DNA from 4 places in the Exiguobacterium sp. s166 genome. Region 2 is predicted to be linked to each of the others. Evidence: predicted binding sites of a transcription regulator. Region 2 holds the regulator's gene; each other region holds the start of a gene.
What was found. The regulator Rex, encoded in region 2, represses fermentation and respiration genes when NADH is low (regulators of the CRP and FNR family bind a similar motif). The targets are predictions, from matches to a motif close to TTGTGAAATATTTCACAA.
Positions count from the first base shown of each region.

Region 1: a site for Rex is predicted at 1,407-1,424, ahead of cydD (thiol reductant ABC exporter subunit CydD). Genes of this name have one in related genera too.
Region 3: a site for Rex is predicted at 1,239-1,256, ahead of KNP93_RS06675 (L-lactate dehydrogenase). Genes of this name have one in related genera too.
Region 4: a site for Rex is predicted at 1,447-1,464, ahead of KNP93_RS12040 (formate/nitrite transporter family protein). Genes of this name have one in related genera too.

Region 1 covers NZ_JACSMU010000007.1:29,091-32,228, forward strand. Annotated here, with positions in the region: gene ypfJ (KPN_02809 family neutral zinc metallopeptidase) at 1-313, shown strand, start outside; gene KNP93_RS13285 (nuclear transport factor 2 family protein) at 362-754, opposite strand; gene KNP93_RS13290 (RrF2 family transcriptional regulator) at 766-1,248, opposite strand; gene cydD (thiol reductant ABC exporter subunit CydD) at 1,460-3,138, shown strand, end outside.
Region 2 covers NZ_JACSMU010000008.1:8,363-11,500, reverse strand. Annotated here, with positions in the region: gene tatC (twin-arginine translocase subunit TatC) at 8-787, opposite strand; gene KNP93_RS13915 (twin-arginine translocase TatA/TatE family subunit) at 795-998, opposite strand; gene KNP93_RS13910 (redox-sensing transcriptional repressor Rex) at 998-1,657, opposite strand; gene KNP93_RS13905 (ABC-F family ATP-binding cassette domain-containing protein) at 1,814-3,138, shown strand, end outside.
Region 3 covers NZ_JACSMU010000002.1:438,338-441,475, forward strand. Annotated here, with positions in the region: gene KNP93_RS06670 (GNAT family N-acetyltransferase) at 1-56, opposite strand, end outside; gene KNP93_RS06675 (L-lactate dehydrogenase) at 249-1,202, opposite strand; gene KNP93_RS06680 (DUF92 domain-containing protein) at 1,370-2,149, opposite strand; gene KNP93_RS06685 (5-formyltetrahydrofolate cyclo-ligase) at 2,140-2,688, opposite strand; gene rpmG (50S ribosomal protein L33) at 2,750-2,899, opposite strand; gene KNP93_RS06695 (1,4-alpha-glucan branching protein domain-containing protein) at 3,004-3,138, opposite strand, start outside.
Region 4 covers NZ_JACSMU010000005.1:111,364-114,501, forward strand. Annotated here, with positions in the region: gene KNP93_RS12035 (DUF1232 domain-containing protein) at 75-494, shown strand; gene KNP93_RS12040 (formate/nitrite transporter family protein) at 590-1,426, opposite strand; gene KNP93_RS12045 (hypothetical protein) at 1,610-2,218, opposite strand; gene KNP93_RS12050 (YitT family protein) at 2,358-3,138, shown strand, end outside.

The DNA of each region.
Region 1 (3,138 bases), on a different contig from region 2:
GCTTCGTCAAAAGATGAGCGAAGAGAAGTTCAACAAATACCTGGTCCGCTTTGAATTGCAGGCGGATTACTATGCGGGTGTCTGGGCCAACCATGCACAAGGACAAAATCTGCTTGAAGAAGGCGATTTGGAAGAGGCACTTGGAGCGGCGAATGCTGTCGGAGATGATACATTGCAGAAAAAAGGGCAAGGATATGTCGTACCGGAAAGCTTTACACACGGTACATCGGCTCAACGCGAACGATGGTTCCAAAAAGGATTTGATAACGGAACGATTGAAGGCGGCGATACCTTCAAAGCGAAGAATTTATAAGCATAATCAACAGGCACCACTTCATAACGAAGTGATGCCTGTTTTCGATTAATCGTTGTATTGGTTAAACATCGCCGTATCATCGGGAACGTTGGCGAGATAGACAATCTTTCCATCCGCATTGAGCCGGGCGATGTCGGTTCCATCCTGGGTGAAGACAGAGCCGTCCGCGCGTTTCCCGCAAACAGCCCAGCGTGTTTCCATCGTATCTCCTGTTTCTGATGGAACCCATCCGGCATACATGTGTTTAATATCCTGATTCGCCGTAAAGACCATCCGGACGAACTGTTTCCAGGCATCGATACCGTGCTGTTCCTGTCCGTTCAGGACGAATGTGATTTCGTCCGAGAACAGGGAAATCAAGTCATCAAAAGCTTTTTCATCGGTCCGGGAAGCATCAAATAAATCAAAATAGCGGTCAAGTGTAGTGGTGTTCATCATATATTCTCCTTTTAGTTACGAATCATTTTTTCTTCAATTAAACTCTGCAGTTTTGTCAGATGATCGGGCGGACAGTTCAAATAAATTTCACGGCGGATCGAGTCGATCGTCTCGCGTTTGAGTATCGATTGCCACGACTGTTCCGCTTCTGCCATCAGGTCGGACAATAAGCAGATGTTCTGATCCTGGATACCCATCAAGTCTTCGAAAACACCGCTTGAGGCATATAAGGATTGTTTGCCCTCGATTGCTTCATAGATATCAAACACACGAATCGTCTCCGGTGACGCTTTGAGCCGGAAGCCGCCTTTTGCACCGGGAACAGAAATCAGCAGATCCGCACTCACGAGCTTCCGGAGCAACTTTTGAAAGTAGGTTGGCGAAGCGCCAAGTTGCTGACTGATGAATTCGCCCGGCAACACACCTTTCTCCGGTAAAAACGTCAATAAGAGCATTGCATACACCGATTGTTCAACACCTGTCTTCATTTGCATGAAACATTCTCCTTTCTGTATAACGTGGATAACTATTGTCTATAATACATCCGGATAAATCAATTGTCCAACAAAAGGTCCCTCACAAAACCGTCACACCTTTTCGACAGCATACCCGTGGCATCAACAGAATGGATTCGGTATACTGAATGTACGATATGTGAAAATATTCACTAAAAGTCGTTCACACTTAGTGAAAGGACGTTTTCTTATGAATCCACTCAAAGGAATTATTACGATTCCGCGTACGATTTTTATACAACTGATGCTGGCCGCCGTCCTGATGGGAGTCGCCGTCATCGGACAATCCTATCTGATTGTCATCATCGTTGACCGGATTTTTCTGCAAGGGGATCCGTTCGCGGCAGTCATTCCGTTGCTCGGTGTCCTATTGGGGATGCTTGTCCTGCGCGTCGGCGTCACGTACTGGAACGGGCGCCTCGGAACGAGTCTTGCGGCACGCGTCAAACAAGATCTGCGTCAGGCGCTCGTCGCGAAATACACACGAAACTCTGTCGAGTCGATGCTTGAAGGACAATCCGGACAAAAGGTCAGTATCCTGATGGATTCCGTCGATGAGATGGACAGCTATTACAGCCAGTACCTGCCGAAGGTCATTCAGACATCGATTGTTCCGTTGATGGTCTTGATTGCCGCCTTCAGCTATGACTGGGTCACGGGACTGGTCATGATGATTACCGCCCCGTTCATTCCGTTGTTTTACATCGTCATCGGGATCATGACGCAAAAGCGGGCCGATACGCAGCTTGAGAAGATGAATGCCTTTTCTGGTACGTTCCTCGATACGTTACAAGGATTGACGACGCTCAAGTTATTCGGGCGGGCGAAAGCTCAGCAGGACGTGATTGAACGAAGCAGTCTCGAATTTCGGGATGCGACGTTAACCGTCTTAAAACTCGCGTTCCTGTCGTCGTTGATGCTCGAATTCATCTCGATGCTCAGTATGGGGATGATTGCGCTTGAAGTCAGCTTACGGTTGATTTTGTTCCAAAGCATCACCTTTGTGCCGGCCTTCTTGATGTTGGTTCTGGCACCGGAATACTATCTGGCGTTAAAAGAGATGGGAGCTGCTTTCCATACCGGACGGGGCAGTGTCGCCGCCGCGAAACAGATTGCGGCCGAACTGACGGACGACGACCGGAATGTCGCTTTCGGACGAACGGAACTGCCGGCAGCCCGTCCGCCGCGAATTGAACTGAAAGACGTCGCGTTTTCGTACCGCGATGCCCGGTTTGCGATGGAACAGTTGAATTTGACGATTGAACCGTATCAAAAGGTTGCCTTGATCGGCCGCAGCGGTGCCGGAAAATCGACGGTCCTCCAATTGCTGGCTGGCCTTGCCGATCCGCAGGACGGACAGCTGTTGCTTGACGGTCAAGATCGTCAGACCATCACGGAATCCAGTTGGTTCAGCCAGCTCAGCTACATCTCGCAGCATCCGTATCTCTATGCCGGGACGCTGGCGGATAATATCGCCATCGGTGAATTGCGCGAAGCATCGCGGGCTGCGATTGAACAGGCGGCATCGGACGCCGGTCTGACCGAATTGATCGGACAGTTGCCGAACGGACTCGACATGATAATCGGAGAAGGCGGACGCGGCTTATCCGGCGGCGAAAAGCAGCGCGTTGCGTTAGCACGTGCCTTCCTGAAACGCCCGAATGTCATCTTGTTTGATGAACCGACGACCGGTCTTGACGTGAAGACGGAACGGTTGTTGCAGGAAGCGATGACTGTTCTCGGACGTGAAGCGACCGTCATCACGGTCGCCCACCGTCTGCATACGATTGAACGGTCGGATCAAATCGTCGTGCTGGAAGCCGGACGGATTGTCGACCGGGGGACACATGAAGAATTACTTGGACGTAA
Region 2 (3,138 bases):
TCTTCCGTTATTTGTTCAATTCACGCATCATATCTGCCTGTCGTTCGAGTTCAGCCTGTTGCTCCAGGATCAGCACTTTTTTATACGTCCGTGCCGAGATGATGATACTGATTTCATAGAGGATGAACAAAGGAACAGAAATCATCAAATGCGACGTAATGTCGGGCGGTGAGATCAACGCCGCGATCACGAACAACGCAAAATACGCATACTTCCGATTCTTCCGCATGAAGAACGGCGTTACGAGTCCGAGCCGTGTCAAAAACATCGTCACGACTGGTAACTGGAACAACAGACCAAACGGAATCGTCAACCGGATCAGGAAACTGAAATAGTTCTCGACACCGATGACCTGTTCAATCCCAAGCTCTTGTCCGAGTTCCGTTGATACTTCAAGTAAAAACGGCAACAGCCAAAAATAAGAAAAGGAAACGCCCGCGAGGAATAAGAAAAACGTCACGGGAATGTACGTCAACGTCGCTTTTTGTTCTTGATCGTGCAGACCGGGACGGATGAACGCCCAAAGCTGATACATCCAAAACGGGGACGCCAAGACGATTGCGATGATGAACGCAAGATTCAGATATAACATCAATGGATCAACGACGTTAAACGCATTTAAACCGATTCCGAGTTCCTTTAAGTCGGCCTGTAAGAAACGGACGAGCGGCCGGACGAGCGGAAAGGCTGCGATAAACATGACTACCACGATGATGAGCGACCAGATGATCCGCTTACGCAGTTCATCTAAGTGCGATGTCACACTCTGTTCTTGATCGATCGCCATGATTCACTCACTTCTCTTTCATTTCGTCCTTTTTATCCTTATCATCTTCCATGATGCCGTGTGTCGCACTCTTGAACTCTTTTAACGTTTGACCGGCCGCGCGGCCGAGTTCCGGTAATTTCTTCGGTCCGAAGATAATGAGGGCGACGACACCGATCAAGGCGATGCTTGCCGGTCCAATACCAAGTGTTAACGGGATTAAGTTTTCCATTATGATTTCACTCCTTCAGCTGATTGCGAATAATGCTTCATGAAATAGACGAGCGACTGCAGCTCGATTGACAGATCGATGTGATGCACCCGGACGTGGGCCGGGACATTCAACCGGGCCGGTGTAAAGTTCAGAATGCCGGTCACACCGTACTCAACTAACTCATCCGCTACTGACTGCGCGAACTGCGACGGTACCGTCAAGATGGCGACATCGACATGGTTCGCTTTGATTTGTTCTTTCATATCCGAGACGTGATAAATCGGAACGTCCTGCGTCGTTGTTCCGACCTTGTCTTCATCGGCGTCAAACGCGATGACGATACGAGTACTATTATTCTTTAAAAAGTTATAATTTGCAAACGCTGTTCCGAGATGTCCGACCCCGATTAAGGCGACATTCGTGACCTCGTCTTGGTTGAGTGTCTTTCGGAAAAATGTTAACAAATGTTGAACGTTATAACCGTACCCTTTTTTCCCTAACGCCCCAAAGTAGGAAAAGTCACGACGGATCGTCGCAGAGTCGACTTTGACCGCTTCGCTGAGCTCTGCTGACGAGACGCGCAGCTTGCCGGAGTTATAGAGACTTTGGATAAAACGATAATATAACGGCAGTCGTTTCGCCGTTGCTTGTGGTATTTTTGTGTCTGGCCCATTCATACTGCAGTTCCCCCTTCGGCCACGTTCTGACGTGGCACCCAAATCAATGCAAAGAATTCTACTCTCCTTGATTGTAAACCACTTCACATAGAGTAACAAATATTATATTCGGCAGGATTTTTCGTGATAGACTAAAGGGTGGAAGGATGGATGGATATGATTCTCTTACAAGTAAACCAACTCTCAAAATCATTCGGCGTAGAGCCGATTTTAGACAATATTAAACTCGAAGTACAGGAACGGGACCGGATTGCCCTCGTCGGACGAAACGGTGCCGGAAAATCGACACTTTTAAAAATCATCGCCGGGGAGCTGTCACATGACTCGGGGGAGATCATGAAAAGCAAGGAAGTCCGGATTGGTTATCTCGCGCAGGACAGCGGACTCGAGTCGAACGAATCGATTTGGAACGAGATGCTGACCGTCTTTGAGCATCTGCAGGATCAGGAACGGGCGCTTCGTCGGATGGAAATCGAAATGGGCATGGAGCACATTTTAAATGATCCGACTGCCTATGACCGTCTCCTGAAAACGTACGATCAAGCGCAACACGACTTCTCGGAAGCCGGCGGCTATCAGTTCGAAGCCAACATCCGCTCTGTCTTACACGGGATGCGTTTTTATCCGGACGATTATTCCCGCCGGATTCAGACGCTTTCCGGTGGACAGCGGACCCGGATTGCCCTGGCGAAGATGTTACTCCAGGCACCGGAACTGTTGATTCTCGATGAGCCGACCAATCACCTCGACATCGATACGTTGTCCTGGCTCGAAAGCTACCTGTCCGGTTACCGTGGTGCTGTCCTGATCGTTTCCCATGACCGCTATTTCCTCGATCAAGTCGTCAACGTCGTCTATGAATTGTCCCGGAACGTGTCGCGGAAATTCACAGGCAACTATACGAAGTATCTCGAACAAAAAGCGGCACTGTACGAACAGGAAATGAAACAGTTCGAACAGCAGCAGGAAGACATCGCGAAGATGCAGGACTTCATCCAGCGTAACATCGCCCGTGCGACGACGACGAAACGGGCGCAAAGTGTCCGCAAGCGTCTCGAAAAAGTCGACCGGATCGACCGTCCGGACGGTGACGAACGCAGTACGGTTCTGTCATTCCCGATTGAAAAGCAGAGCGGCAATGATGTGCTGCAGGTCAATCAACTCGCTGTCGGCTACGAAGAAGCCGTCTCGAAAAACATTACGTTCCGGCTGCAACGTGCGGAATCACTGGCGCTTGTCGGACCAAACGGAATCGGCAAGTCGACGTTACTGAAAGTGCTTGTCGGCCGTCTGAAACCGCTGTTCGGTGACTATCGTTTCGGTACTGGCGTCTCGATTGGCTACTACGATCAGGAGCAGGCGGAACTGAACGACCGCAATCGGGTCATTGATGAAATTTGGAACGAATGGCCGTTGATGCGCGAACAGGAAGTCCGGTCCGTTCTCGGGCAGTTCCTGTTCAGCGGCGATGATGTCTTCAA
Region 3 (3,138 bases), on a different contig from region 2:
CGAAGACTCCAATACTGTTCTGCATCTTCTTTCGTTAACTTCCGAAATGTATACATGACTGTCTTTCTCCCCTTTATGCGTTTTTACTATTAGACAATATGACATGAGAAACTCTTCTATCCTTTACATAACCTTTTTCTAGTAAAATAAAACCTAGTTTAATCCGGAATTTTCAGCACAAAAAAAATCACTCTTTTTCGATTTGTCGAAAAAGAATGATTTTTTCGCTTTAGGCGGTCGGCTCAATATTAACGGAGAACAGGTTCCATCGTTTGACGCAACACTTCTGCTGAGTGATGGAATTTTTTAAGTTCTTCTTCCGTTAAAGAAACTTCGATGATTTCCCGAACACCTTGCCGGTTGATGATTGCGGGTACACCGATATGGATACCGGAAATCCCATACTGTCCGTCGACATGTGCTCCGACCGTTAAGAGACAGTTCTCATTTCCGAGAATCGCCCGGACGATTCGAACAAGTCCAAGACCAATCGCATAATAGGTCGCCCCTTTTCGTTCGATGATGTGATACGCTGCATCCCGGACATTGATATAAATTTGATCAAGATCCGCTTGAGAGTAACGATCATCTTCCGCTAACAATTCATCAATCGTTTTACCATAGATCCGTGAGTTGCTCCAGGCTGCAAATTCCGTGTCCCCGTGCTCTCCAAGAATGTAGGCATGCGCATTACGGGAATCGATATGGAAGTATTCACCGAGCATTTGACGCAAACGGGCCGTATCAAGAACCGTACCTGATCCAAAGACACGGGATTTTGGAAGACCGGAATATTTCCATGCCAGATGAGCCATGATGTCAACCGGGTTAGATGCAACGACGATGATGCCATCAAAACCAGATTCCATGATTTGGCGTATCATTTCTTTCATGATCAACGCATTTTTAGCAACAAGATCGAGTCGGGTTTCGCCCGGTTTTTGTGGCGCCCCTGCCGTGATAACAATCACTTCCGCATCCTTACAGTCTGAGTAATCCCCTGCCCAGATGCGCATCGGGGAAGAACTGAAAGGTGTCCCGTGATTTAAATCCATCGCTTCGCCCTCTGCTTTGGCTTTATTCACATCGATGATCACCAATTCTTCACACAATCCCGCCGTCGACATCTGATAGGCAAAGCTTGAACCAACAGCCCCCGCACCAATTAACGCTACACGTGTCACTTTCGCATGTAATTCCATCCTTTATATCCACCCTTCTGAAGGTAATTTAAAAGTTTGTTAACTATCTCACAAATAGATTGTAACATCTTTCACAAAGTTTAGGTATTTATGAAACCGTTCACATCTTGTCTAATTTGTGTCAATAATATCCTAACATAAGGAAAAGTGACATCTTCCATTTCCACTTACCACATTCGATACACAATAAAACCAAACATTCCGGCTAACGTACTCGACAAAAAGTTGACTCCGTCATTCCCAAGCCATTTCCATCCCTTTACATAAAGAGTCGGTTGATTGTGGTGAAGACGTTTTTCTGTTTCTTTGAGGCAAACCACACATCGAAATTTCCGCTGGACCGTCCCGCCGAACAATGTATCAAACAAACTTCCTATGATGCCGCCTAACGTCACCAACAACCAGATGTCCGTCGATAAGTCGAACAGTAGATCGCCTGCTGTCGCTATGAACAAGGCGCCGACAATCGTTGCGGTCGTCCCAAGGATTGAAATTGCGCCGCTCGTTCCAGCCGGTACACGCCGTCCCGTTAAGAGAAAAGGATTTTTTTTTGACAAAGGACCAATTTCAGAAGCCCATGTGTCGGCATTTGACGCAGCCAGCACGATCAAAAATAAGACAAGAAACGATGTGTGTTCTGTCCAGAGAAATCCCATCGAAGCCAACGCTGCGATCCCTCCGTTCGCAAGAACCTGCCAGCCGTCACGCGGTCCGTCTTTTTCGACGATTTGATTCACCGACTGTTTTCTTCGTTTCCCAAGTTTCGACAACAGACTGGAACTGCCAAAAAAGAGCAATAACATCAGAAGCCCGGGGTAACCGAATCCGGACAGGACAAGCGCCCCGACGACAAGCGTCCAAATACTGCCGCTGATGGTCAGCAAACGCAGCCGGTATCCGATATAGCCTAGGAAAAAACAAAATAAAATACCGTAGATTACTGGCATACAACGACCTCAGACTCGGTTACAATCTGCTGAACCGGTTGATCGAAGGGTTCCACTTCGAACGCAGAAACCAGTTGACGCTCAAACGCAACCGCTAACGTATGGCCATGGTAATCGGCTAATACCCGATCATAAAAACCGCCTCCCCACCCTACACGGTAGCCTTGACGTGTGAACGCCCGTCCCGGAACGATGCAAAGGTCCACTGCACTCAAAGACCTCTCTACCGCCTGGTCATCCGGTTCCCGAATGCCCATCTTTGTTTCTATCAATGGGCTGTTCGGTAAGTATTCAAAAAATCGCATCTCCTGGTGCATGACTTTCGGAATGACAACCTGTTTCCCCAGTTCCCAGGCCTTCAAAATAATCGGCTCTGTCGCACATTCGTTGCGAAAGGAAAGTGTGATGGCAATGGATTGAGCAATTTTCCACTCCGGTAAAGCAAACAAATGATCATAAATCTGCTGTTCTTTTTGTTCACGATGCTCTAACTGATTTAACTGATCTGTAATAAATCGCCGAATTTCCCGTTTTTCCATCTTGCGAATCCCCCTTATTCAACAAAAAAGCCATCACACAAGGTGACGGCTTCCATCTCAATTATTTTACTTCACGGTGAAGTGTGTGCTTACGGAGACGTGGGTTGTATTTCTTCAACTCAAGACGCTCTGGGTTGTTACGCTTGTTCTTCTTAGTGATATAAGTACGGTCACCAGTTTCAGTGCAAGCCAAAGTAATTTTAACGCGCATGGGATTCCCTCCTATCTAGCTCTCGATGTATCAAGTATTTTTGCTTTACATAAGGTTAAGCATACTCAAGTATCGTACCAAGAAAGGAAGTGAATTGCAACTGTTCATCCGTTCTTTTTTGGATTCATTACATGCTGGTATGGATTTTCAAGGTCCACCTGGAATGTACGCAGTTCTTTTGCGACATGATAATCATGTTCGATCCCGTTTCTTGCTTCTTCTCGCTCGAGATAAATGAC
Region 4 (3,138 bases), on a different contig from region 2:
CTCTTATTTTCACGAAATAGTTGCAATTTTGCAAGAAATAAGGCGAAACTAGAGATACAGAAGGAGTGTTGATGATGGAATTTACACCAGGAGATTTTAAATCCGCTTATACCTATTTCCACCGACAAGCATTAACAGCTGTCGGAAATGCGAAAGCACAAGAAGACTTATTAATCCAAGGAGAACTCGGATTAGCCCGGTTGACGACAGACCTTGCCTCTGAGGACGGCTCGGATGTCGAACGCGAAGCAGAACTTGTTCTTTACTTCCAACTCAAACAGTTGCTCGACATGTTACGCGCTTTGTACAACAAACGTTTCGAGATGCAACCGGAACAGGAGCAACTTTTATTGACCGCTGTTCTTTACTTCACGTCCCCGGTCGATGCTTTACCTGACGAAAATATTTTAGGACTGTTTGATGATGCCCAAATCGTCGAGGCTATTTATGAAGAACTGGCCGCAGATGTTGATCGTTTTCAACACCTTGAATGACAACAGGCACTAATGGCAAACATCAAAAAAAGAAGGATCCGATTTTTTCATCGGATCCTTCTTTTTTTGCTCTTCAACGCATAGAACTTACCATTTTACGCTTTTTGTTTTGAAGCGATATTGATTGTTGCGGCCTGTTCGTTCGATTGATCTACTTCAAGCTTCGATTTATTGAGCCATGTGTAAACCATTCCCATGAACAGTGCTCCACCGATAATGTTTCCCAACAACGCCGGAACCAGGTTATGAATCGCGCCGGCAAAGGAAATCGCTTCCGGATGCGGGACGACTAAAGCAAGTGAGAACAATGCCATGTTGGCAATGACATGGTCAAAGCCGGATGCAAAGAATACAGCGACCAAAATCATCATCATCATGATTTGTGCGAGTTCATTTTTCATGTTTTTCGGAATGAAAATCGCTAGACAGACCATCCAGTTACAGAAAATGGCTCGTGTAAAGATCTCCCATGTCGTATGATGAATTTTCGTCTCGGAAACAGCAAACAACCAGTTCTCCATTCCAAGTTCCTGAATAATCCCTGTTTGTGAGAAAAGTAAAGCGAAAGCGAGTCCACCGAGACCGTTCCCGATGAAACATAATGTCCATACTTTAAACGTATCCATTTTCGAAGTGAAACCACGCATTGTCGACGTCGTGAAATACATCGTATTTCCGGTAAATAATTCTGCTCCCCCGTACACGATCAAGACAAGCGCGACACCAAACGTTAACCCACCGACCAGTGTCGTAACCGGTGATTCATTTAAATATAAACCGTTGATTGCTTTAAGTGTAAATATGATGGCAAAACCAATGAATACTCCTGCTAACATCGCTCGAACCAAATATTCGAGCGGACGCATCCGTAGCATTTGCGTCGATTTGACAGCTTTTTTCCGTAATCCTTCTAATGCTTCTACTTCATTCATTGTAGAAACCCCGCTTTCTTTTGTTCAGCACTTCACAATGTCTGTTCATTTATTATCATACTTCCATCTTATAAGATGTTCAAGTCATGAATAGACACTATTTAGCGTTTTATTAAAAGAAAAGGATGTAACCGATACCATTGTGTCAAGTTTGTGAAAAGTGCTTTTTCTTGGTGAATACAACTACTTTTCAGGAAGGATCCGCAACGATTCTTGGAACTTTTCAAAGAATACCGCCCGCCTGGAATCTACGAGTACATAGTCCTCGACAACGACACGATTAAACCGGTTTGCGGAAGAACTGGCACGTTCAATATCCCGGGGTGTATAGTCTTCAATACGTAGTCTGTCCATATCAAACGTGACATCAGAAAATGAGTCCCGATAATGAATTTGAAGTTCGGATAAATCAGATACACTCAAAAAAAGTGCTAACGTATGATGCATGATCAACTTGGATAAACGACTTTCCAAAAATGAGGCCTTGCCGGATTCGATCATCTTCCCGCTGCTTCCTGTCCAGTCCGCCTGTTCTTTTTCGGTAGGTTTGTATGTCAGCTTGACTGCCGTACCATCCACTGTTACACCGGTCAGCACTTCGGAAAACGGCAACTGCTTGACCAATTCTTCAATCGCAGCGGTATTGGACACTGATGTCCCGACATGACGTGCAATGACATGACCATCTTTAAAACTTTCTTCTTCCGGTGGCTGCTGCTGATTCCAGACGACCCACGAACCTGCCGACAGCCCGATCCCGATACACAGAATGAACAGTATGATTTTTTTCAAAAAAATGCTCTCCTTTCTTAAAACCAGCTGATCTTATTGTTCTTTTTTCAAATCAGGGGTTGAATTAATCTTCATATCAGCGTACTCTTGCAGGCAGATACTTTATGGAGGAGGAGCATGAGATTTCTCATCACTTACAATGAAAACTAAACAGCCTGCAAAGAAAAAACGTACAGAGAAAATCGGTTTTCTCTTGATTGGGACATTGCTGTACTCGTTGTACATCAGTCTTCTCTTGTCGCCAAACGATATCGGATCCGGCGGAATCATGGGAATCACACTTATTGTTCAGGAATTATTCCACACGCCAATTGGTTTGACACAACTTGTCTTAAACATTCCACTTTTTTTACTTGGATTTCGTTTTTTGAGAAAACGTTTTATGTTTTTATCCGGTCTCATCGTCCTGGCTTCATCATTTTTAATTGATTGGATTCCGACGCAAATCGTTCCGGAATCCTTAAATGATCCACTGGTTGCTTCCATCTTTGCCGGCCTCGTCTCTGGTTTAGCGATGGCTTTAATTTTCTTTGGCGGCGCCTCGACAGGCGGACTCGACATCCTCGGAAAATTCTTTTATGCCCGCTTTCACAATTGGCCGCTTCCCCGTATTTTTTTAATGCAGGATTTAGTCATCTATGTACTCGTCTGGTTCGTATTTGATTTGAAGCATGTCATGTATGCGTTAATCATGAGTTTCGTTCGGGCGAAAGCACTTCAGACGGTGTATAGTTTTTACTCCGCTTCTAAACAATGTATCATCATTTGTGAAAAAGCCGATGAAATCAATGAAGTAATCACAAAAGAACTCGGACGTGGCGTAACAATTCTTGATGCACGTGGCGGTTATTCGAAACGGACGAAAAAGATGGTCTATGTCGTCGTCCAGAATAATGAAATTCTCAAACTCCAGGAAATTG